Regions from separate parts of the Mesorhizobium japonicum MAFF 303099 genome, predicted to be linked through region 2. Evidence: predicted binding sites of a transcription regulator. Region 2 holds the regulator's gene; each other region holds the start of a gene.
The links. Region 2 encodes PhoB, which activates phosphate uptake and scavenging genes when phosphate is short. Its sites were predicted from a motif close to TGTCATNNANCTGTCAT; they were not measured.
Positions count from the first base shown of each region.

Region 1: the regulator PhoB is predicted to act here: its motif matches at 3,408-3,424, upstream of MAFF_RS07195 (esterase-like activity of phytase family protein).
Region 3: the regulator PhoB is predicted to act here: its motif matches at 5,425-5,441, upstream of ppk2 (polyphosphate kinase 2).

Region 1 is NC_002678.2:1,257,103-1,265,122, forward strand. It holds gene MAFF_RS07185 (trimethylamine methyltransferase family protein) at 1-818, opposite strand, end outside; gene MAFF_RS07190 (GcvT family protein) at 832-3,243, opposite strand; gene MAFF_RS07195 (esterase-like activity of phytase family protein) at 3,540-5,009, shown strand; gene MAFF_RS07200 (L,D-transpeptidase) at 5,062-5,853, opposite strand; gene MAFF_RS07205 (MATE family efflux transporter) at 6,059-7,531, shown strand; gene MAFF_RS07210 (MFS transporter) at 7,574-8,020, opposite strand, start outside.
Region 2 is NC_002678.2:2,992,111-3,000,130, forward strand. It holds gene xylF (D-xylose ABC transporter substrate-binding protein) at 1-752, opposite strand, end outside; gene MAFF_RS15630 (ROK family protein) at 1,026-2,276, shown strand; gene phoB (phosphate regulon transcriptional regulator PhoB) at 2,289-2,978, opposite strand; gene phoU (phosphate signaling complex protein PhoU) at 2,998-3,705, opposite strand; gene pstB (phosphate ABC transporter ATP-binding protein PstB) at 3,731-4,534, opposite strand; gene pstA (phosphate ABC transporter permease PstA) at 4,531-5,382, opposite strand; gene pstC (phosphate ABC transporter permease subunit PstC) at 5,386-6,369, opposite strand; gene pstS (phosphate ABC transporter substrate-binding protein PstS) at 6,438-7,493, opposite strand.
Region 3 is NC_002678.2:6,888,803-6,896,822, reverse strand. It holds gene MAFF_RS34105 (DUF6163 family protein) at 1-86, opposite strand, end outside; gene MAFF_RS34100 (enoyl-CoA hydratase/isomerase family protein) at 83-1,126, opposite strand; gene MAFF_RS34095 (DUF2066 domain-containing protein) at 1,065-2,132, shown strand; gene hemB (porphobilinogen synthase) at 2,283-3,314, shown strand; gene MAFF_RS34085 (dihydrofolate reductase family protein) at 3,697-4,344, shown strand; gene ppk2 (polyphosphate kinase 2) at 4,397-5,317, opposite strand; gene MAFF_RS34075 (aldo/keto reductase) at 5,602-6,645, shown strand; gene MAFF_RS34070 (glycosyl transferase family 90) at 6,664-7,635, opposite strand; gene MAFF_RS40185 (hypothetical protein) at 7,835-7,981, shown strand.

The sequences.
Region 1 (8,020 bases), 1.7 Mb from region 2:
ATCGCGCCTGCCAGGCAGAACGGCGTGATGACCAGGACCTGCCCGGCGCGGGCGAAGTCGATGATGCCTTGCGCCATCGGAATGTCGAGCTGGCGCGGTGAGTTGGTGTTGATGATGGTGTAGCAATGGGCGCCGGCGCGGAATTCATCCTCTGACTGCCCGCGCGCCAGCCGGATCATCTCAAACCCATCCTCGACCTGCGGCGTGCCGCGCGCGAAGACAAAGGGGAACTTGTCGGACTGCGTCAGCTGCGCGCGGTTGACCGCATAGTGGCGAAAACGGTTGTCGACATCCTGCGGCTCGATGCAGGGGCAAAGCATGTGCAGTACGTCGAAATGCTGGATGAGCTTGGTCAATTCCTCGAAGGCGCCGAGCGTTCCCGGCCGGCGGCCGCGTTCGAGATCGGTGACGTTAGGCGCGCCTGCGCCGGCGAGGAACGTCATCGAGCCGAGTTCGAGCAAAAGATCGCGACTGCGGTCGCCCGCCAGCGCTGGAATTGATTTTGGCGCCGAGGCCAGTGCCGCGGCCACGATGTCGCGGCCGATGCGCACCATGTCAGTGTCCGGGTCCACAAGCGCACCGGCGCGAGCGAAGATCTCCCGCGCCTGCGGCAACAGCACCTTGATGCCGAGCTCCTCCAGCACGCGCAGCGCCGTGTCGTGGATGGAAGCCACCTGGTCATCCGAAAAGATCGGCTGCGGCAGGAACGGGTTCTTCAGCGACCGGTAGTTGGGCCGGCGGCTGCTTTCGCTGCCGGCTTCGCCCGTGCGTCCACGCCGGCGCTCGCGCCTCATGTCTCGTGCCGCGTCATCGATCATCGCAAAATCCTCCTCATTGCCGCATCGCCTTGCCCGAGGGATCGTAGGGTGACGCCGCGATGACGCGAGCCGGCCGTTCGACGCCGACAATGTGCACCGAAAGCGCCGTACCCTCCTCGGCAAAATCGCCGTCCACCAACGCCAGCGCGACGCTTCTGCCGATCGTGTAGCCAAAGCCGCCCGAAGTGACGAAGCCGACGCGGCGGCCGTCACGCCAGACCGGCTCGAAGCCGCTGGCGTCGGCATCGAGCGCATTGATCTCCAACGTCACGATCCGTTGCGCGGTGCCGGTATCGCGCTCCTTCAGCGCCGCCTCGCGGCCAACGAAATCGCCCTTGTCGAAGGCAATAAAGCGGTCGAGGCCGGTCTGGCGTGACGTGTAACCCTGCGTGAATTCGCGCGACCAGATGCCGAAGCTTTTCTCCAGCCTTAGCGAGTTGAGCGCGTAGTAGCCGATCTCGGCCAGCCCGAGATCCTCGCCGGCGGCGAGCAGCGTCTCACGCAGCGCGGCATGCATGGTCACGGGGCAGTTGATCTCGAAGCCCAGCTCGCCCGCGATGGACAGGCGGGCAAGCCGTGCCTGCACCATGCCGATGTCGAACGCGCCGCAGGCCATGAAGGGCAGCGCCGCACTGGAGACATCCTGATGCGTCGTACGTTCCAGGATTTTGCGCGCATTCGGCCCGGTCAGCAGGAAGCCGCCCGTCGCGTCCGAGATGTCGGTGACGGTGACGCCCTCTCCTGCCCGGGTCTCGAACCAGCGCATGTGGAATTCCCTGAGATAGTAGGAGCCCATCAGCCAATAGTCGCCGTCGCCCCAGTTGATCACGGTGAGGTCGCCCTTCAGCCGTCCATCCGGCCCGAGCATCGGCGCCAGCCGCGCCTGTCCCGCCTTAGGCAGCCTGCAGGCCAGCAGCCGGTCGAGCCATGCCCGCGCACTTGGCCCCGACACGGAATAGCGCGCATAGGCCGAGATATCGACGAGACCGGCGGCGCGCCGGACCTGCAGCGCTTCATCGCCGACGATGTCGAAGGCGTTGGAGCGCTTGAGCGTGGTGTTCTCGCGAAAGCCCATCGGCGCGAAATAGGCCGGGATTTCCAGCCCCCACGACGCCGTCCATTCGCAGCCCGCCGCACTCATGCCGTCATAGGCGCCGGGGCGTTTCAAGGGCCGGCCCGCCGGCAGCCGCTCATTGGGGAAAGTCATGACGAAACGGCGCGCATAGAATTGCCGCGTCGTTTGTCTGAGATATTCGCGGTTGGCGGCGAAGGCGCCGTAGCGCGCAATGTCCATGCCGAAAATGTCCGCCTGCGGCTCGCCATGGATCATCCATTCGGCCAGCGATTTGCCGACGCCGCCGCCCTGACTGAAGCCGGCCATGACGCCGCAGGCGACCCAGTAGTTTTTCAGGCCGCGCACCGGTCCCACGATCGGATTGCCGTCGGGGGTAAAGGTGAAGGCGCCGTTGACCCATTTGCGGATGCCGGCGCTCGCCAGGCAGGGAAAGCGCTCATGCGCCTTGGCGAGTTCCGGGCTGATGCGGTCTATGTCCTCCGGGATCAGCTCGATGCCGTAGTCCCATGGCGCGCCGTCCATGTTCCAATGCTTGGGGTTCTGCTCGTAGACGCCGAGCAGCACGCCTTTGCGCTCCTGGCGCAGGTAGGAAAAGCCGTCGAGATCGACCGCAAGGCCGAGCTCCCGGTCGAGAGCGGCGATCTCCGGAATGTCCTCGGTGACGAAATAATGGTGCTCCATCGGCGTCACCGGCAGGTCGACGCCGGCCATGCGGCCGAGCTGCTTGGCCCACAGCCCGCCGGCGTTGACGACATGCTCGGCGATGATGGTGCCCTGCTCCGTGACGACGTCCCAATGGCCGTCCGCGCGAGACTTCAACTCGACGACACGGTTGCGCAGGATCACGTCGGCGCCGCGCTTCTTGGCGGCACCCGCATAGGCATGCGTCGTGCCATAGGGGTCGAGATGACCCTCATTGGCATCGTAGAGACCACCAAGCACGCCAGTGACGTCGACGATCGGACAGATTTCCTTGATCTCGTCAGGGGTCACCAGCCTGGCGGTTTCGATGCCGACCGACTGGAATACCGCCCAGGCCGATTTCAACCATTCCCAGCGCTGGGGATCGCTGGCCATGTTGACGCCACCGGTCATGTGCAGGCCGATATTCCAGCCGGATTCGGCCTCGATCTCGCGGTAGAGCTTGATGGTGTAATCCTGCAGAGCCGCGACGTTGGGATCGGCGTTGAGCGCATGAAACCCGGCTGCCGCATGCCAGGTCGAACCGGCGGTCAGTTCGGCACGCTCGATCAGTGCCACGTCAGGCCAGCCGAACCGCGTCAGATGGTAGAGCACCGAGGCACCGACCACCCCGCCCCCGATGACGACTGCACGGTAGTGCGACTTCAAGGCTTCCCTCCCGGTCTGTCAGAAGCGCACCATATACGCACTAGACATAAGTGTCCAGTACTGCGCTTGCAGGCTCGGACGGATGCGTGGGGATGATCCATTCTTCCGCCCCGCCGCGTGTTTTTTCCGGCTTGTGAACGCGCCAGCGGGCGGACATGCCGCACTGTCACGCAAGCATCATGTTCGCGCCGTAGATCGCTTTCGGGGGGCGGCGCGCGGCATCATCGATGTACCGCCTCTTTAAGCTTTTTCGCTCTTCGGCCGCTCCGGCACATCTGTCACAAAGAGGATCATCCATGAAACACCTGCACCGAACCGCCTCGCTCGGCGTCGCGCTGGCCTTGTTCACTGCCTTGTCGCCAGCGCTCGCCGACAGCACCGCGACCGTCGGCGGCCTCGTCAACAAGGGCCTGGTCGGCGTCGGCCGCATCCCAGCCGCGCAGCGCGACAAATTCGGCGAGACGTTCGGCTCGGGTTCCGGCATGGCGATCGACACATCGGGCTGGACGCATGATGCGGGCACCTACAAGGGTTCGCTCTGGCTGCTGCCGGATCGTGGCTACAATGTCGCCGGCACCACCGACTACCGGCCGCGCCTCAACACCATCGGCATCGAATTTACCCCGGCCGCACCTGGCGCCGCTGGCCAGGAACAGACCGAAGTCAAGGCGACGCTTGCCGACACCATGCTTCTGACCGACGACAAGGGCGCCGACGCCACCGGCCTCGATCCGCTGTCGGATGTACGCGCCGCCGCCGGCGATATGCCGATGTTGCCCGCCGCCACCAATGGCAAGCTCGCCCTCGACAACGAGGCGATCGTGCGGCTGCCCGACGGCTCGATGTTCATCTCCGACGAATATGGCCCCAACATCTACCGCTTCTCGGCGCAGGGCCGCCTGCTGTCGGCGACCCAGCCGCCGGCGGCGCTGGTGCCGATGCGCAAGGGCGCGCCGAACTTCTCCTCGGACAATCCTGGCCCCGGTGCCGCCGAGCCCGACCCGAAGGATCCCGAGACCGGCCGCCAAAACAACCAGGGCCTGGAAGGCATGGCGATGACGCCGGACGGCAAGTTCCTGATTGCCGTGCTGCAGTCGGCGACCCGGCAGGATGGCGGAGATTCAGGCTCGACCCGGCAGAACACCAGGGCGCTGGTCTATGACGCCTCCGACCTCGCCCATCTCAAGCTGGCGCATGAATATGTCGTGCCGCTGCCGGTGTTCAAGGACGCCAAAGGCAAGACCAAGGTCGCCGCGCAAAGCGAGATCGTGGCGCTGTCGGACACGTCCTTCCTGATGCTGGCGCGCGACAGCGGCAACGGCCAGGGCGTCAAGGGCGACACCTCGCTTCTGCGCCAGATCTTCGTCGTCGACGTTTCGGCCGCGACCGACATCGCGGGCGGCCCTTTCGACGCCGCCGACAAGCCGGTCGCGCCCAAGGGCGTGCTTGATCCGTCGGTGACGCCGGCCAAGCTGACGCCGTTCATCGACATCAACGACAATACGCAGCTCAATCGCTTCGGCCTGCACAATGGCGCCCCGAACGACGACAACAATCTCTCGGAGAAGTGGGAAGCGATGTCGCTGGCCAGCGTGCTCGATCCGAAGCTGCCCGACGACTATTTCTTGTTCGTCGCCAATGACAACGACTTCCTCGCCCAGGACGGTTTCCAGGTCGGCGCCCCCTACAAGGCCGATGACGGCGCCAATGTCGACACCATCTTACTGGTCTATCAGGTCACGCTTCCCGACCTCGCCAAGAAGTAAGACCGTCATCCAGGCGGGCGCGCTTGGCGCGTCCGCCTGAGATTCTGAAAGCCTACTTCAAGAACTCCGCGTCCTTCGGCACGCCGGCATCGATCGGCTCGGCCGTCCTGCTCGACACGGCCATGATCTTGCCGGCGGCGGACAGGTTCGGCCGCACGAAGACCTGCGCGGGACCGTTGACGCGGCTGTAGAGGTCGATGATGTCCTGGTTCATGAAGCGCACACAGCCCGACGAGGCGTTCTTGCCGATGGAATCCCACTCCGGCGTGCCGTGCAGCCGGTACATCGTGTCCTTGCCGTCGCGGAACAGATAGAGCGCGCGGGCGCCGAGCGGGCTTTGCGGGCCTGGCGGCATGCCGTCCTTGAATTTCGCCAGTTCCGGCCGGCGTTGGATCATTTCCGGCGGCGGCGTCCACACCGGCCACTTCTTCCGCGCCTGGACCACGGCGCTGCCAGTCCAGCCGAAGCCGGCCTTGCCGAGGCTGACGCCGTAGCGGATGGCCTTGCCGCCATCGCGCACCAGATAGAGGAAATGCTCGGAGACATCGACGACGATGGTGCCGGGTTTCTCTCCGGTCGGGTCGGCCACGATCTGGCGCACGAACTTCGGATCGAGCTTGGCCACCGGGATCGCCGGCAGTTGATAGCCCTCGTCGGTGCGCGCCGCGTACATGGTTGCGGTATCGCCGAACGCCGCATCGGGTGGCGCCGCGGCCACCGGTGGCGGCGTCACCACCTCCGTCGTGGTGCACGCCGAAAGAGCCATCGAGGCCGCGCCCAAAGCGGACGCACCGAGAAACGCGCGCCGGTTCAGGCGCTCGGAAAACAGCGGACTATCGGACATGACCCCCCCGGCTATTCGCAAGATCTGATAGGAATGCGGGCCCCACGCCCCCGCGATCAATAGCCCATTCCGGAAGCTTTGAGAACATGGTTAGACCGAGATGCGCCAGGAGACCTCCGGCCAAGCTTTTCCGACGCCGCATCGACCTGCCTCGTTGAATCGGCAATGATGGTGGGGCCAGATCACCTTTGCCGAGTTGCCAGCCATGGACGAAAAAATGCCCGCGCGCCGGCGCACCGGCGACCTGACCAGCGGCCCGATCCCGCGCACGCTGCTGCTGTTTGCCTTGCCGGTGCTGGGTTCCAACGTGCTGCAGTCGCTCAACGGGTCGATCAATGCCGTCTGGGTCGGCCGCTTTCTCGGTGAATCGGCGCTGACCGCGACCTCCAACGCCAACCTCGTCCTGTTCCTGATCCTGGGCACCGTGTTCGGCATCGGCATGGCGGCGACCATCCTGGTGGCGCAGTCGGTCGGCGCCCGCGACCTGCCCGAGGCGCGCCGCATCGTTGGCACCAGCGCTACCTTCTTCTTCTTCGTTTCGGTGGTCTTCGCCGTCTGCGGCTGGATCTGGGTCGATGCGATCCTCAACACGCTTGGCACGCCGGCGGACGCCTTGCCGCTGGCGCGTTCCTATCTGCGCATCATCTTCGTCGCCGTGCCGATGATGAACCTTCTGTCCTTCGTCATGACCGTGCTGCGCGGTGCGGGCGATTCACGCACGCCCTTCATCTTCATGGCGCTGGCGGTCGTCCTCGACATCGTGCTCAACCCGCTGCTGATCCGCGGCATCGGCCCCTTCCCCGAACTTGGCATCGCCGGTTCCGCCACCGCGACGCTGATCGGCCAGACGGTGAGCGTGATTGCCATCCTTGTCGTGCTTTATTCGCGCAAGCATCCGCTGCGCCTTGCCGGTGCCAACCTCGCTCTGCTGCGGCCCGACCCTGCCTTGCTGCGCATCGTCGTCTTCAAGGGCGTGCCCATGGGCCTGCAGATGATCGTCATTTCGGCGGCAGCGCTGACAGTGATGGGCATCGTCAATTCCTACGGTTCGCAGGTCGCCGCCGCCTACGGCATCGCCGCGCAGCTGTGGACCTACATCCAGATGCCGGCGCTGGCCATCGGCGCCGCGGTCTCCTCCATGGCGGCGCAGAATGTCGGCGCCGGCCGCTGGGATCGGATCGGCCGCGTCGCCGCCTCCGGCGTCGGCTTCAACCTCGTCCTGACCGGCGCCCTGGTCGCGCTGCTGTGGCTCTTCGACCGCCCGATCCTCGGCCTGTTCCTGAGCAGCGACAGCGCGGCGATCGACATCGCCGCGCACATCAACACGGCCGCATCCTGGTCGTTCATCCTGTTCGGCATCACCATCGTGCTGTTCGCCACCGTGCGCGCCACCGGTGCGGTGATGCCGCCACTGATCATCCTGGTGATTTCGGTGCTCATCGTGCGCACCGGCTTTGCCTATTTCATGCGCGGCGTGATCGGCGAGGAAGCGCTGTGGTGGAGTTTCCCGGCCGGGTCGATCACCTCGCTGGTGCTGGCCGCCGCCTACTACCGTTTCGGCGGTTGGCGCACATTGCACATGATCGAGAACAGGCCGGCCGCCGGCGAGCCGCCGGACACTGGCCTTGGCGTGCCGCGCGGCCGCGCCAACATGGCGCCCGAGACGCCGAACGGCTGAAAGCTGAGTTTACTGCCGTTGGCGACGCCGAGCCGTCAGCGACTATCGCGCATGCTTCGCGCCAAACGCGAGCGCCACCAAGGAAAAGATCGTGATCATGCCGGCAAAGGCCAGGCTTGCCGTCGTCGCGGTGGTCCAATTCGACAGAATGCCGATACCGATGACTGGCAGCGCATTGCCACAAAAGCAGCAGATGAAAAAGGCCGATACCACCTCGGCGCGCCTTTCGGCAGGCGCAATCTGGTTGACCACTTGCAAACCGCCACGATAGCCGAGCGCCGACGCCACGCCGCAGCAAGCGGTGGCGATGATCATGATGGCCATCGAGCCGAAGAATTGTGCCGCCACCACCAATCCGACAGTGGGGATGATCAAGACCAATGCCGTGAACATGGTGACACGGCTCGAGAGCCGCGTCGTCGCCAGAATGGTCAGGGCGGCCACGATCGTCAGTTCGAAAAACAGCGCGCCGGCTGCGGCATGGTTGGT
Region 2 (8,020 bases):
AGCGCGGCATGGTCGCCGTCCTGACCCGAGACCGGCACGGTGCCGGCAAGACCCTGCGCCGTCAGCGCCGCGACGACGCCGCCGGCGGTGCCGTCATTGGCAGCGACGACCGCGTCGACCTTGTTGTCGTTGGCGGTCAGGAACTGCTCCATGTTCTTCTGGGCGTTGGCGGGCAGCCAGCCGTCCGTATAGGCCTCGCCGACATTCTTGATCTTGCCGCTGTCGATGGCAGCCTTGAGCACTTCCATCGAGCCCGCGAACAGGAAGTCGGCATTCGGATCGGCGCCCGAGCCCTTGATGAAGACATAGTTGCCTTCCGGCTTGGCCTTGAACACCGCGCTGGCCTGCAAGCGGCCGACTTCCTTGTTGTCGAAGGTCAGGTAGAAGACGTCCTTGTTCTCGATCAGGCGGTCATAGCCGACGACCGGAATGCCTTCGTCCAGCGCCTTCTGCACGGCCGGGCCGATGGCCGAGGCATCCTGCGCCAGGATGATCAGCGAATTGGCGCCCTGCGAGATCAGGCTCTCGACATCGGTAAGCTGCTTGCCAGGATTGGACTGCGCGTCGGCGGAAATGTACTTGTCGCCGGCGGCCTCGATGGCCTTCTTCATGGCGGCCTCGTCGGTCTTCCAGCGCTCTTCCTGGAAGTTGGACCACGAAACGCCGATGACCTTGTCCTTCGCCTGCGCGACCGACGCCAGCGTCAGCGACATGGCGACACCCGCCAGGATGGCGGCTGTGAATCTCTTCATGATATTCCTCCCTGCGCCGCGTATGGCGCGACCAAACTGGCCCGAAGGCCGGCACAGAGGCTCTATTTTTTCGAGCCTCGAAAAAACACTGATCCAACACCGGAACGCTGTCAACAACGATTCTGAGGGATTTTGATGTCCTTATGAATTTTTTTCGAGCCTCGGAATAAATAAATGACAGGACGGGCCGCTTCTGCCAGTATTTGATCGTGTCGCCGGCAGCGTTCGAGGGAGGACCGGAAGAACCGCGGCGACGGGGAGGATGTGAGAAACATGTCGGTCGGAATCCGCCACGACGATCTGCGCCGGCGCAACCGCGCCATGGTGATTGCCGCCGTGCGCCGGGCCGGTCGGCCCTCGCGCACCGAGATCGCCGCGACCACCGGCCTCAGCCACTCGACCATATCGGCGATTTCCTCCGACCTGATCGGCGAAGGCATACTGGCCGAGGGAAAGCCGAGCGAGGCCGGCGCGCTGAAACGCGGCAGGCCGCAGGTCGGTCTCGGCCTTAACCCGGAGGCCGCGGCAGTGATGACCGTGGTGCTGTCGCTGAACTTCCTCTCCGTCGCCGTCATCGATTATGCCGGCCAGGTGATATCGGAAGAACAGCGCCGGCTGGATACGCTGACCATGTCGCGCGAGGCGCTGATCGGCGAGTGCGTGGCCATCGTAAGGCGGCGTCTCGAGGATCCCGACATCGACGTGCGCAGCGTCGCCCGCATCGCGCTGGCGATCCAGGGCATCACCGACACCGAGGCCCGGGCGATGCTGTGGTCGCCGATCACGCCGCAGACCGATATCGCCTTCGCCGACATACTCGAAGCCGAGTTCGGCATCCCCGCAACCATGGAAAACGACTGCAACATGATGGCCGTGGCGCTGCGCTGGCGCGATCCCGAGCGCTACCGCGACGACTTCATCGCCATCCTTTTGTCGCACGGCATCGGCATGGGGCTGGTGCTGAAGGGCGAGCTGTTCACCGGCACCCATTCCTCGGGCGGCGAGTTCGGCCACATGATCCATCGGCCGGGCGGCGCGCTCTGCCGCTGCGGGCGGCGCGGCTGCGTCGAGGCCTATGCCGGCAATTATGCCATCTGGCGCAACGCCAGGCAGCTCAGCGAGGACACCGAGCCGGTGGCCGATGTCAGCGACGCGCAGATGCGGGCGCTGGCCGCGACGGCGCGCGAACGCGACGGACCCGAGCGCGAAGCCTACCGCAAGGCCGGCGAGGCATTGGGCTACGGCCTCGGCAGCCTGTTTGCGCTGATCGATCCAGCACCCGTTGCCATGGTCGGCGTCAGCGCCGCCGCCTTCGACCTGATCGAGCCGGCATTGCGCGAGGCGATCGCCCAGACCGCCGGTGGCCAGCACTCGGAATCGATCTCCTTCGACACCGAACCGAACGAACTGCCGCTGATCCGCGAAGGTTGCGCCATGCGCGCGCTGACCTTTGTCGACCAGGAGATTTTCGCGCCGGGCGTGCAAACGAAAGCAGGCCTTGCCGCGAAGAAAAACGTCGCCTGATTCAGGTCGTGCTCAATCCTCGCGGATCGCGTAGCCCGCCCCACGAATGGTTCTGATAACATCCGGCATGCGGCCATTGTTGACCGCCTTGCGCAGGCGGCCGACATGCACGTCCACGGTGCGCTCGTCGATGTAGATCGTCTCGCCCCAGACATTGTCGAGCAGCTGGCTGCGCGAGAACACGCGGCCGGGATGACGCATCATGAATTCGAGCAGGCGGAATTCAGTCGGCCCGAGCCGGATCTCGCTCTTTTTGCGATAGACCCGGTGTGATTCACGGTCGAGCACGATGTCGCCGACCTTGAGCACGCTGGACAGCACTTCCGGCTTGGCGCGGCGTAGCAGCGCCTTCACGCGAGCCATGAATTCCGGCGTCGAAAACGGCTTGACCAGATAGTCGTCGGCGCCGGTGGAGAGCCCACGCACACGGTCGCTTTCCTCGCCCCGCGCGGTCAGCATGATGATCGGCAGCCGCTCGGTCTCGGGCCGCATCCGCAGGCGCCGGCAGAGTTCGATGCCGGACACCGCCGGCACCATCCAGTCGAGCACCAGGAGATCGGGCACGTTCTCCTGCAGGCGGATTTCGGCTTCGTCGCCGCGTGTCACCACCTCGACCTGGTAACCCTCCGATTCCAGATTGTAGCGGAGGAGCACGCCGAGCGGCTCCTCGTCCTCCACCACCATGATGCGTGGTGCGATCATCGATTGGTTACCCCTGCGCTCAGGCCGCCGGCGCCGACATCGCCGTCTCGTCCTGTTTTGGACGGTTGGCGGGCAGTTGCGTGCCGGTCAGGACATAGTACGCATTCTCGGCGATATTGGTCACGTGGTCGCCGATGCGTTCGAGATTCTTGGCGCAGAACAACAGATGCGTGCAGGCCGTGATGTTGCGCGGATCTTCCATCATATAGGTCAGCAATTCGCGGAAGACCGAGGTGTATTTGACGTCGATGCGCTCGTCGTCGGCGCGCAGCTTCGCCAGTGCCGCGGCATCGCGCGCCGCATACTCCTCGATCACGCCCTGCACCTGGATCAGCACCAGCTGCGCCATGGCGTCGATGGAATGCGACAGGTCGCGCGGCGTGGCGCTGAGGCCGACAGTGCCGACCCGCTTGGCGATGTTCTTGGCAAGGTCGCCAATGCGTTCGAGGTCACCAGCCATGCGGATCGAACCGACCACATGGCGCAGGTCGTCGGCCATAGGCTGGCGCTTGGCGATCAGCGTGATGGCGCGGTCGTCGAGTTCGCGCTGGCGCGCATCCATGATGGCGTCGTCGGAGACGACGCGCTGAGCGAGAGCATTGTCGGAATTCAGAAGCGCCTTGGTGGCGCCGCCGACCATCGAGCCGGCGAGGTCGCCCATGTCGCTGATCAGCCTGCTGATCTGTCCGAGATCCTCGTCGAAGGCTGCGACTGTGTGTTCGGCCATGATCCTGGTCCTCGTATGCGTGCGATCAGCCGAAGCGGCCGGTGATGTAGTCTTGCGTGCGCTTCTCGCGAGGCGACGTGAAGATCTTCTCGGTGCGGTCGAATTCAACCAGTTCGCCCAGATACATAAAGGCCGTCTGCTTCGACACGCGCGCCGCCTGCTGCATGTTGTGGGTGACGATGACGATCGTGTAGTCGGCCTGCAGCTCGTCGATCAGTTCCTCGATCTTGGCGGTCGACAGCGGGTCGAGCGCCGAGGCCGGCTCGTCGAGCAGGATGACCTCCGGCTTCACCGCCACGGTGCGGGCGATGCACAGCCGCTGCTGCTGGCCGCCCGACAGGCTGAGGCCGCTGGCATTGAGCTTGTCCTTGACCTCGGTCCACAGTGCCGCGCGCTTCAGCGCCTGCTCGACACGGCCGTCCATCTCGGCCTTGCTGATCTTCTCGTAGAGCCTGACGCCGAAAGCGATGTTTTCGTAGATCGACATCGGGAACGGCGTCGGCTTCTGGAACACCATGCCGATCTTGGTGCGCAGCAGGTTGAGGTCCTGCGAACGGTCGAGAACGTTCTGGCCGTCGAGCAGCACCTGGCCCTCGGCGGTCTGCTTGGGATAGAGCTCGTAGATGCGGTTGAAGACGCGCAGCAGCGTCGACTTTCCGCAACCCGACGGGCCGATGAAGGCGGTGACGCTGCGCTCGGGCAGCGATAGCGTGATATCCTTCAGCGCCTTCGACTGGCCGTAGTAGAAGTTGAGGTTCTTGACCTCGATCTTGGCCTTGGTCACCGCCTCGGCGGCGATCGTCATGTCTGGAGACAACATCTGGCTCATTTGTCCTCTCTGCGTCCGGTCAGGCTGCGCGCAAAGATGCTGAGCGCGAGAACCGTCAATGTGATGATGAGTGCGCCGGTCCAGGCCAGCTGCTGCCATTCCTCGTAGGGACTGAGAGCAAACTGGAAGATGGTGACAGGCAGGCTGGCCATCGGCGCGTTGAGATTGCTCGACCAGAACTGGTTGTTCAGCGCCGTAAACAGAAGCGGTGCGGTCTCGCCGGAGATACGGGCGATGGCCAGCAATATGCCGGTGACGATGCCCGAAAGCGCGGCGCGATAGGCCACCGAGCGGATGACCACCCAGCGCGGCGCGCCGATCGCGGTGCCGGCTTCGCGCAAGGCGTTCGGCACCAGGTTGAGCATGTCCTCGGTGGTGCGCACGACGACGGGAATGACCAGGATGGCAAGTGCCACGGCACCGGCGATCGCCGAGAAATGCCCCATCGGCCGCACCATCAGCTCATAGACGAACAGACCGATGATGATCGACGGCGCCGACAGCAGGATGTCGTTGATGAAGCGCACCACCGTGGTGAGCTTCGAGAAGCGGCCATATTCGGCCATGTAGGTACCGGCCAGCACGCCGATCGGCGTGCCGACGATGATGCCGATGATGGTCATCACGATGCTGCCGTAGATGGCGTTGAGCAGGCCGCCGGCATCGCCGGGCGGCGGCGTCATTTCCGTGAAGACCGAGAGCGAGACGCCGGCCAGACCCTTGTAGAGTAAGGCGCCAAGGATCAGCGCCAGCCAGGCAAGGCCGATGCCGGCGGCGACGACGCACAGCATCATCATCACGCCATTCTTGCGCTTGCGGCTCTGGTGAAGCGATGCGGCTGTCGACATCGGTCAGGCTCCCGTGCGGGCGTCGATGCGCATCAGCATGTAGCGGGCGATGGCAAGGATCAGGAAGGTGATAACGAACAGGATCAGGCCGAGCGCAACCAGCGAGGACGTGTAGAGATCGCCGACCGCTTCGGTGAATTCGTTGGCGATGGTCGCCGAGATGGTCGTTGCCGGCGCAAACAGCGACGTCGAGATGCGGTGCGCGTTGCCGATGACGAAGGTCACCGCCATCGTTTCACCGAGAGCGCGGCCGAGAGCGAGCATGACGCCGCCCATGATGCCGATGCGGGTGTAGGGAATGACGACGCGGCGCGTGACCTCCCAGGTCGTGCAGCCGATGCCATAGGCCGATTCCTTCAGCACCGACGGCACCGTATCGAAGACGTCCTTCGTGATCGAGGTGATGAAAGGCAGGATCATGATGGCCAGGATCATCGCCGAGGTCAGCAGGCCGATGCCATAAGGAGGACCGGCGAACAGTCCGTTGAGGCCCGGAATGCCGTGGAACATGCTGATGATGAGGGGCTGCACCGTCGTCTGCAGGAAGGGCGCCAGCACGAACAGGCCCCAGATGCCGTAGATGATCGAAGGGATGCCGGCCAGCAATTCAACCGCCATGCCGATCGGGCGCCGCAGCGGGCGCGGGCAAAGTTCGGTGAGGAAGATGGCGATGCCGATGCCGAGCGGCACGGCAATCAGGATGGCGATGGCCGAGGTGATGACGGTGCCGTAGATCGGCGCCAGGGCACCGAACTTCTCCGTCACCGGGTTCCAGCTTTCGCTGGTCAGGAAGGAGAAGCCGAAGGTCGACAGGGCTTGCCAGGAACCGGCAAACAGCGAGATCGCAACGCCGCCGAGCAGGACCAGCACCAATATCGCGGCGGCGCGGGTTGTCGCATGGAAGATTGCGTCGGTCAGCGCGAACCGTCGAACGGTGGCATCGCGCGAACTTCTAACGGCTGGCAAGGCTTCCTGGACAGCGCTCATGTCAAGCTCGGCTCTTTCAAGTTGATGAGAAAAGGAGCGCCGCGGGCGCGGCGCTCCTTCGCAGGATGTTACTCGCCGGCGTAGACGGGCTTGCCGCCGGCCTGGATGTCGGCCTTCCACGAAGCCTTGATCAGGTCGACGACGCTGTCGGGGATCGAGACATAGTCGAGCGCCTTGGCGGTTTCCTTGCCGTCCTTGTAGGCCCAGGCAAAGAACTTCAGGGCTTCGCCGGTGGCAGCGGCATCATCCGGAGCCTTGTGGATCAGGACCCAGGTCGAGGCCGCGATCGGCCAGGTGGTGTCGCCGGGCTCGTTGGTGATGATGACGTTGAAGTTCTTGGCGCCCTTGAAGTCGGCATTCGAAGCGGCAGCGCCGAAGGATTCGAGCGACGGCTCGACGACCTTGCCGGCTGCGTTCAGCATCTTGGAGTAGGACAGGTTGTTCTGCTTGGCATAGGCGTATTCGACGTAGCCGATGCCGCCATCCGTCTGCTTGACGGTGTTGGCAACGCCTTCGCTGCCCTTGGCGCCGACGCCCGTCGGCCATTCGACGGCGGTGTCCGAACCGACCTTGTCCTTCCAGTCGGGCGAGAGCTTTACCAGATAGTTGGTGAAGTTGAAGGTGGTGCCCGAGCCGTCCGAACGATGCACGACGGCGATCGCGGTCGACGGCAGGGTGAGGCTGGGGTTCAGCGCCTTGATCGCGGCATCGTCCCAGGTGGTGATGGCGCCGAGATAGATCTGGGCGAGCGTCTTGCCGTCGAGGACGAGTTCGCCCGGCTTGACGCCGGTGAGGTTGACGATCGGCACGATGCCGCCCATCACCATCGGGAACTGCACGAGGCCGTTCTTTTCCAGATCGGCATCGGACATCGGCTTGTCGGTGGCGCCGAAGGTCACGGTCTTGGCGATGACCTGCTTGATGCCGCCGCCCGAACCGATCGACTGATAGTTGAGGCCGACGCCGGTGTCCTTCTTGTAGGTGTCGGCCCACTTGGCGAACACCGGATAGATGAAGGTCGAGCCAGCGCCGGAAAGGTCAGCTGCGATGGCTGCGGAAAGGGTGAAGGTAGACGCTGTAGCCATTGCGATCGCAACGGCCGCCGAGCGGATGAAATGTCTCATGTGGCCTGCTCCTGTTCGGAAGATGGTCTCTCGGCGCCATTCCTAACCAGCGCCCGCTGAGGCCAATAGCCCTCGATTATTACAGTCGCATGACAGTTTCGTGTCAGCCCGGTAACGCGTCGCCGGCGCTGGAAAAGGCGGTGGCGTCGGGTGGCCGTGGCCTGACCCGAGTTTGCGCCCGGAATCAGGGACTTGAGCCATCCGCCGGCCGGAGCCGCCGCCCGATTCGACGGGGCGTTCTCAGATGAAGAAAATCCGGACGGGAGCGCGTTGCTCAAGGCCAGAGCGTGTCATGGCCGGGCCATCGCCAAAAACAGGTCCGTTGGGGTAGGTTGACGCTGTTTCTTGCCGGCGGTCGCTGCTCCCGCCCGTAACTGCAAGGGCGGAATTCGATTTTGCCATTGTCCCGGCTCGGCGCCGCCTTTGGTATGGTGCGATCGCACCATAGGCATTGCACGCAGGGGTAGCAGCAGATCTGCGATTGATTCCCTCGGTTTGCCCCTTCGGACCCCTGGAATCGGGCGACG
Region 3 (8,020 bases), 3.1 Mb from region 2:
CCCGCGATGACGCGCTGGAACCAGGCGAAGATCACCTCGATCGTCGAGGGCTGCAGCACGACGCGTCTCGACGTCACCTCGCTCATACCTGGAGTTCCTGTTCGCCGAGCGGAGCGAAATAGGCCTCGACATCCGCCTCGCCGACCGCGTCGAGGCTTGCCGGCCGCCATTGCGGCTTCGACCCCTTGTCGATGATGGCGGCGCGGATGCCTTCGTAGAAATCGTGGCCCGCAAGCATGCGGTTGAGGATGCGGAACTCCATCTTCATGCACTCGTCCATCGACAAGGTCTGCCCGGCGCTGATCTGCCGCCAGGCGACGCGAAGGCTGGTGGGCGAGCGCGTGCGCATCGTCGCCAGGGTCTTTGCCGCGAATTCATCGGTGCCCGCCGCGCGATCCAGACTGTCGATGACATCCTGCAGCGAAGGCTGAGCGAAATGGCGGGAGATCGCTTCCAGCGTCGGCCTGTCGGTCTCCCGCTTTGCCTGGACAAAGAACCCGCGCAGCACCGCTTCCGGATCGCCGGTCAGCACCAGCCGATCGAGAAAGCTTGCCTGGTCTTCGGCCTTGATGGTGTGGGTGGCCAGCCCCGACCACAGCGCATCGCCATAGCGGATGCGGTTGCCGGTCAAGGCCAGATACATGCCGAAGGAACCGCCAAGGTCCGGCAGCAAATGGCTGGCGCCGACATCCGGGAAAAAGCCGATGCCGACCTCCGGCATGGCGAACTGGGCATTCTCGGTCATCACCCGGTGCGAGCCGTGGAAGGAAATACCGACGCCGCCGCCCATGACGATGCCGTCGATGAGCGCCACATAGGGTTTCTTGAAGCTGTTGATGCGGGCGTTCAGCCGATACTCGTCGGCGAAGAACTCGACCGGCGGCTTTCCGGCCCGGCCGGCTTCGTAGATGTGCAGGATGTCGCCTCCGGCCGAAAATGCCCTGCCCTCGGCCTTGACGACGACGACATCCACGCCGTCGTCGCGCTCCCAGGCACGCAGGGCCACGCCCAGCGCCATGACCATGCGATGGGTGACGGCATTGAGCGCCTGCGGCCGCGTCAGCGTGACGACGCCGGCCCTGCCCAAGCGCTCGAAGCGAATTTCGTCGCCTCCATCAAAATCCATCGCCAGAGAATCCCTCCCCCGCGCCTGCGGGACTGAAGTGCTAAAGGCGGCGCTTGGGTGCGTCAATGGCAGCAGCCTCTGCGCCGTGGTCTTGGCGACCAGCGGCGGCCGGTGCTACGAAGATCGCCGCCGTCGCAAGCGACGCCGATATTGCGGCGTGGACGGCTTCGGGGAACAGTTGGCCATGCCCGGATTTCTTCGTGCCGTGCTTTTGACGGTCGTACTTGTGACAACCGGCTTTGCACCGCGTGCTGCATTCGCCATCACGACCGACGATCTCTACCAGTCGCGGACCATCGTCACCGGACAGGGCGAGGTGAACCGCCGGATAGGCTTCAGGGCTTGCCTGGACCGGGTCCTGGTCAGGGTTTCAGGCGATCAACGCCTGCTGGAGAAACCCGAAATGGCGGCTATGCGCGACAAGGCCGGCGATTTTGTCGACGCCTTCCGCTACCACGACCGGCTGGAGGGCATTCCGATCCATGACGAGCAAGGCACGCATGACCGGCCGCATGATCTGACCTGTCTCTACAAGCCCACCACGGTCGACAAGCTGCTCGCGCAGCTTGGCAGCAAACCCTGGCTTGGCGAGCGGCCAACGCTCGCCGTCTTTCTCACCGTCGAACAGGGCGGGAGACATTTCGCGCTCAGCACCGAGGAAGAGCGAGGCAAGGCGATGCGCGAGTCTTTCGCCAATGCCACCGATCCGCTGTTGATGCATGTCGTATTTCCGAAGGCGGAGCAGTTGGCCGATCTGGGGGAAAAAGAGCTACGCAACGACGATATGGCAAGGCTGGATCTGCTGGCCAAACAAGCCGGTGGCGCGCAAGCGCTCGCCGGCAGCATCGTATGGAGCGACAAGGAACTCGGCTGGATCGCCGATTGGCGCCTCGCCGATCACGGCAAGACCTATCGCTGGCAGGTGCGTGGCGTCAGCTTCGACGAGGCGTTCCGTGTGGCAATTGGAGGCGCTGCGCAGATTCTTTCGGGTAACGGCCAGCCTTGACCGGATGGGCATGGCCGGACAGCGCCCCTCTGTCCTGCCGGGCCTCTGCCCCACGAGGGAGGAGATTGGCGGCTTCGGCCTGGCACAATCGTGTCGCATTGGTCAGCGACAGGGGCTCGTGATAAAACCCGCTGATCCGGAGTATTGGCCATGAACAAATTCACCCCGACAAAGCCGGCCGGCGCGCGCAGCGTCGACGACGTCACCGGCAGCCGCCGCCTGCGCCGCATGCGCAAGGCCGACTGGTCGCGCCGCCTGGTGCAGGAGAACCGGCTTACGGTCGACGACCTGATCTGGCCGATTTTCGTTGTCGAGGGCAGGAACGTACGCGAGCCGATCGCCGCCATGCCCGGCGTCTTCCGCCTGTCGGTCGATCTTGCCGTCAAGGAGGCTGAACGCGCGGCCAAGCTCGGCATTCCGGCGCTCGCCACCTTCCCCAATGTCGAACTGGCCTTACGCGACCAGACCGGCTCGCACATCCTCGACCCGGAAAACATCATCAACCGCGCCACGCGCGCGATCAAGGACGCGGTGCCCGGGATCGGCATCATCACCGACGCCGCGCTCGACCCGTTCACCAGCCACGGCCATGACGGCATCCTGCGCGACGGCATCATCGTCAACGACGAAACGGTCGAACAGGTCGCGGCGGCGGCCGTCATCCAGGCAGCGGCCGGCGCCGACATCATCGCGCCTTCCGACATGATGGACGGCCGCATCGGCGCCATCCGCGACGCGCTCGACGCCAATGGTTTTCAGGACGTGGCGATCATGTCCTATGCGACCAAGTTCGCCTCGGCCTTCTACGGCCCCTATCGCGAGGCCGTCGGCACCGCCGGCCTGCTCAAGGGCGACAAGAAGACCTACTACATCGACCATGCCAATTCGGACGAGGCGGTGCGCGAGGCCGAGCAGGACATCGCCGAGGGCGCCGACATGCTGATGGTCAAGCCCGGCCTGCCCTATCTCGACATCATCCGCCGGCTGAAGGACGAATTCCAGATGCCGACCTTCGCCTACCAGGTGTCGGGCGAATATTCGATGATCAAGGCGGCGGGCGCCAATGGCTGGATCGACGGCGAGAAGGCGATGCTGGAATCGCTGCTCGCCTTCAAGCGCGCCGGCTGCGACGGCATCTTGACCTATTTCGCGCCCGAAGTGGCCGAAATGCTGAAGGGGTAGCCTCCCCGGCAAAGCCTTTCAGTAGATGTCACCACTCTTTCGACCGGTCGGCGGTTCTTTCGAATTCCCGCAGACAAAGACAGGCAGCGGCGGCTATGATACGCGCACGGCCGGAGGCGGCCGGCAGCCCGCATGTCGCCAGGAGGCATGGCGAATGCCTCCAGAGGATGCTTCCTGACCCGCTTCACCCGTCGGGCGATCGGCGGCCGTCCCAGCGGCCGGTTATCATCCGAACCGATCACCACGAAACAATACGGACATCGCTTGGCGGCGAGGTCCGGGCACGTGTCCTTTCGCCTTGGAAAATAGCGCTTGCAATTCGCAATCGGTTTGCTAAACAACAACCGATTGCAAAATACAACTGGTTACCGAGGAGACTTTTATGTCCATGCTGCGTGTCAACGTATTCACCCTATCGCTCGACGGCTATGGCGCCGGCCCCGATCAGGATCTGCAAAATCCGCTCGGCATCGGTGGGGAATCCTTGCACAAGTGGTTTGTCGGCACCCGCACTTTCCGTAAGATGGTGCTCGGGCAAGATGGCGGCACCACCGACATCAACGAGGCGTTCGCCGCGCGCAGTTTCGAAAATGTCGGCGCCTGGATCCTCGGCCGCAACATGTTCGGGCCGATCCGCGGCGAATGGCCTGACGACAGCTGGAAAGGCTGGTGGGGCGACAACCCTCCCTACCATGTGCCGGTTTTCGTGCTGACGCACCACGCGCGGGCACCCATCACGATGGAAGGCGGCACGACCTTCTATTTTGTGACCGACGGCATCCATTCGGCGCTCGAGCAGGCAAAGGCGGCCGCCGGCGGCAAGGACGTGCGGATCGGCGGCGGCGTCGCCACCATCCGGCAATATCTGCAGGAGAGCTTGATCGACGAGATGCATCTGGCAATCTCGCCGGTGCTGCTTGGCGAGGGCGAGCACCTCTTCGCCGGCCTGGATATGTTGAAGCTTGGATATCAATGCAGCGAGCAGGTGGCGACTGCGCTTGCCACGCATGTGGTGATCAAGCGGGGTTAGGTGGGGAGCGTAATCTCCCCCCACGTGGGGGGAGATCGCAGCTTCATCCGCCTCAATACTTTTCCGGCACGTACAGTTCGCGCGGCAGCGTCTGGCGCTCGTATTCGGGATTGAAGACGCGTTCCGGCAGCGTGATCTCCTCGTGCGGCACCTCTTCATACGGCATCTGCTTGAGCAGATGATCGATGCAGTTCAGCCGCGCCCGCTTCTTGTCATTGCCCTCGACGATGAACCAGGGCGCCTCGGGAATGTTGGTACGGGCGAAGGTTTCTTCCTTGGCCTTGGTGTACTGCTCCCAGCGCACGCGCGACTGCAGATCCATCGGCGACAGTTTCCACTGCTTCATCGGGTCATGGATGCGCATCAGGAAGCGCATCTGTTGTTCCTCGTCGGTGATCGAGAACCAGTATTTGACCACGGTGATGCCTGAGCGCACCAGCATGCGCTCGAACTCGGGGACGTCGCGGAAAAATTCCTCGACCTGGCCGGCATCGGCAAAGCCCATCACCCGCTCGACGCCGGAGCGGTTGTACCAGGAGCGGTCGAACAGCACGATCTCGCCGCCTGCCGGCAGATGCGGGACATAGCGCTGGAAATACCATTGCGACTTCTCGCGTTCGGTCGGCGCCGGCAGCGCCACGACACGGCAGATGCGCGGGTTGAGCCGCTGGGTTATGCGCTTGATGACGCCGCCCTTGCCGGCGGAGTCACGACCCTCGAAAATCACCACCAGCTTCTTCTTGTGGTAGGCGACCCAGGACTGCAGCTTGATCAATTCGGACTGCAGGGTGATCAGGTCGCGAAAATATTGCATGCGGTCGATCGAAGGCGGATGCGCGTTCTTGTAGATCTTGGCGATCTCCATCGACAGCGCCGGCTCCGACATTTCGAGCTCATAATCTTCGTCGAGCGTGTCGGCGAGCTCGGCTTCGAGCCAGTCCTTGGCGGGAGAATTCTGTCTTAGCTCAGTCATTTGCACTGCTCCGCTTGCAAGCCCTGTCGGTTCCCATACGGCGCCCCAAATTGCTGGCCAGCAGCCTGGAAGGGAAACACCTGAGCCGACTTCAATATAGACCGGCAGTGACGGTTTTATTGCAGCCCGGGCGCGATATAGCGGCCGCGCGGCGTCCGCTCTGTCCAATCGATCCATCACCATGGCATGGCGACAAGCCGGCCGAATTGTCCTACAAATCCCCAGTCGCATTGCGGGCTGCCCTTCGGCCCCGCCCCCAATTCAACACAATCGCGAGGACTGACATGGAATACCGCACCCTTGGCCGTTCGGGCCTGAAGGTTTCGACACTGACTTTGGGCACCATGACCTTCGGCGGCACCGGGCCCTTCGCCGCGGTCGGCAACAGCGATCTTGGCGAAGCCAGGCGCATGATCGACATGTGCATCGACGCCGGCATCAACCTCATCGACACCGCCAATGTCTATTCCAACGGCCTGTCGGAGGAAATCATCGGCGAGGCGCTCGGCGGCAAGCGCAGGAACGACGTGCTGATCGCCTCCAAGGCGCGCATGCGGATCGGCAGTGGACCGAACGACGAAGGCCTGTCGCGCCACCACCTGATCCGCGAATGCGAGAAGAGCCTGAAGCGGCTGAAGACCGACGTCATCGACATCTATTTCGTCCACCAGTGGGACGGGCTTACCCCGGTGGAGGAAACGGTCGCGGCGCTCGACACTTTGGTCAACCAGGGCAAGGTGCGCTATATCGGCTGCTCCAACTGGTCCGGCTGGCAGGTGATGAAGGCGCTCTCGATCAGCGACAGCCGCCACCAGCAGCGCTTCGTCACCCAGCAAATCCACTACACGCTGGAGGCGCGAGAGGCGGAATATGAACTGCTGCCGATCTCGGTCGACCAGGGACTGGGCGTGCTGGTCTGGAGCCCGCTCGCCGGCGGCCTGCTGTCCGGCAAATACCACCGCGACAGCCCGACCGCACGACAACTCGCTGGCTGGTCCGAGCCGCCGATCCGCGACGAGGACCGGCTCTGGCGGATCGTCGATGTGCTGGTCGAGATCGGCAAGGCTCGCGGCGTATCGGCCGCTCAGGTGGCACTGGCCTGGCTGCTCGGCCGCCCCGCCGTCTCCTCGCTGGTGATCGGCGCCCGCAACGATGCCCAGCTCAAGGACAATCTCGCGGCCGCAAGCCTGGCGCTCAGCCCTGAGGAACGCCAGCGCCTCGACGCGGTCAGCCGGCCGCCCGTGCTCTACCCGTATTGGCACCAGCAATTGACGGCAAAGGATCGCTTCGGCCCTGCCGACATGGTTCTCGATCGCAGCGTCATCTGACCATCAGGCCGAGGCGCGCTAGCCCTCGATAAAGCGCCAGAGTTCGGGATCCGGTTCGATCTGGCCGCTGAGCACGAAATATTTGTAGAGCACGAGCAGGGAGATCGCCTGCTCGGCTCGCTCATTGGAGAATTTCCGGCAATAGGCATTGGCCCCGGCAATGATGCGCTCTGCCTGCGCCGGATGGCGTTCGAAATAGCGCACCTTTTCGCCGAGATCGGCGAAATCCGGATCGAGCGGCACATAGTGGACATTGGCCTCGAGCTGCTGCTCCGCGAACCATGTCTCGTATGTCGGCGGCGGCATCAGGCAAAGCGACTTCGAGTTCAGGATCCATTTAAGGTTGGTCGCCACGTCATTGCCCTCGAGCGAGACGATGTAGCGGTAGCGCTGGTGCTGGCTGATGCTGAGAAAGGGCTTGGCGTATTCGGCCGGTGCGTTCGGCTTGTGCGAGCCGGCATCGCAGAATGGCAGGTCGCGCACCGCTTGCAGAAACCGTGTCCTGATCGGATTGTTGAGGTCGCCGCGCCAGACCACCAAAGGCAGTTTGTTGGCGAACGGGATGGTGTCAGCCGGCATCTGGAAGTGACGGAACTTGTCGAGCTTCATGATGACCGCGTTCTGGTCGTCATCACGGATCGGCCGATCCTTGACGATCGTCGGCACCTTCGGCACGTCCCTGACGTCGCCGAATTCGACGTCGATGAGCAATCCGGGGTCGAAATAGCGGGCGAATTCCTTCAGGTCGTAATAGTACATGGTCGGCGTGAAGGGCAGTTTGCTGATGCGCACCGCATTGGCGCTTGGCGCGAAACCATCCTGCAGCTTGTTGTAGTAATTCAGCCGCCGGCGCGCTGCCTCGTCGGAAAGCATGGCCTGTTCGAGGCGAGTGGCCAGCCTGCGGCGGAACAGGGCTTGTGGAATGACATCGCGCACGACGTTTCGCGCATAGTAGAAAACCCTTGCCGACGTCCGCGCAATTGTGGCCATGACTCACTTGGTCAAAAACAAACGGGCAGCTCTCAAATACGCTGGCGCCCCGCGTTTCCTACATCATTATGGCGCCGATCTGGCAAGCCCCCACGGATCTCCGGGGCCGCGCACGCGCACTGTCGTTTCAGCTGTTGTGTTTGACGGCTAATGCTCCTAGGCAAGGTCAGAGCCGCAAGGCAGGTCAAAAGGAACCGATATGGCGCGAGCACCAAACTACGATCAGGAACGCAAGGAACGCGACCGGCAAAAGGCGGCGAAGAAGGCCGAAAAGCTGGCGGCCAAGGTTGCCGCGCGCGAACGTTCCAAGCCCGAGGCAGAGATCGAAAACGAAACGGCGGAATGACGGCAAAAGGCCCGCATATGCGGGCCTTGCCTCAATCCA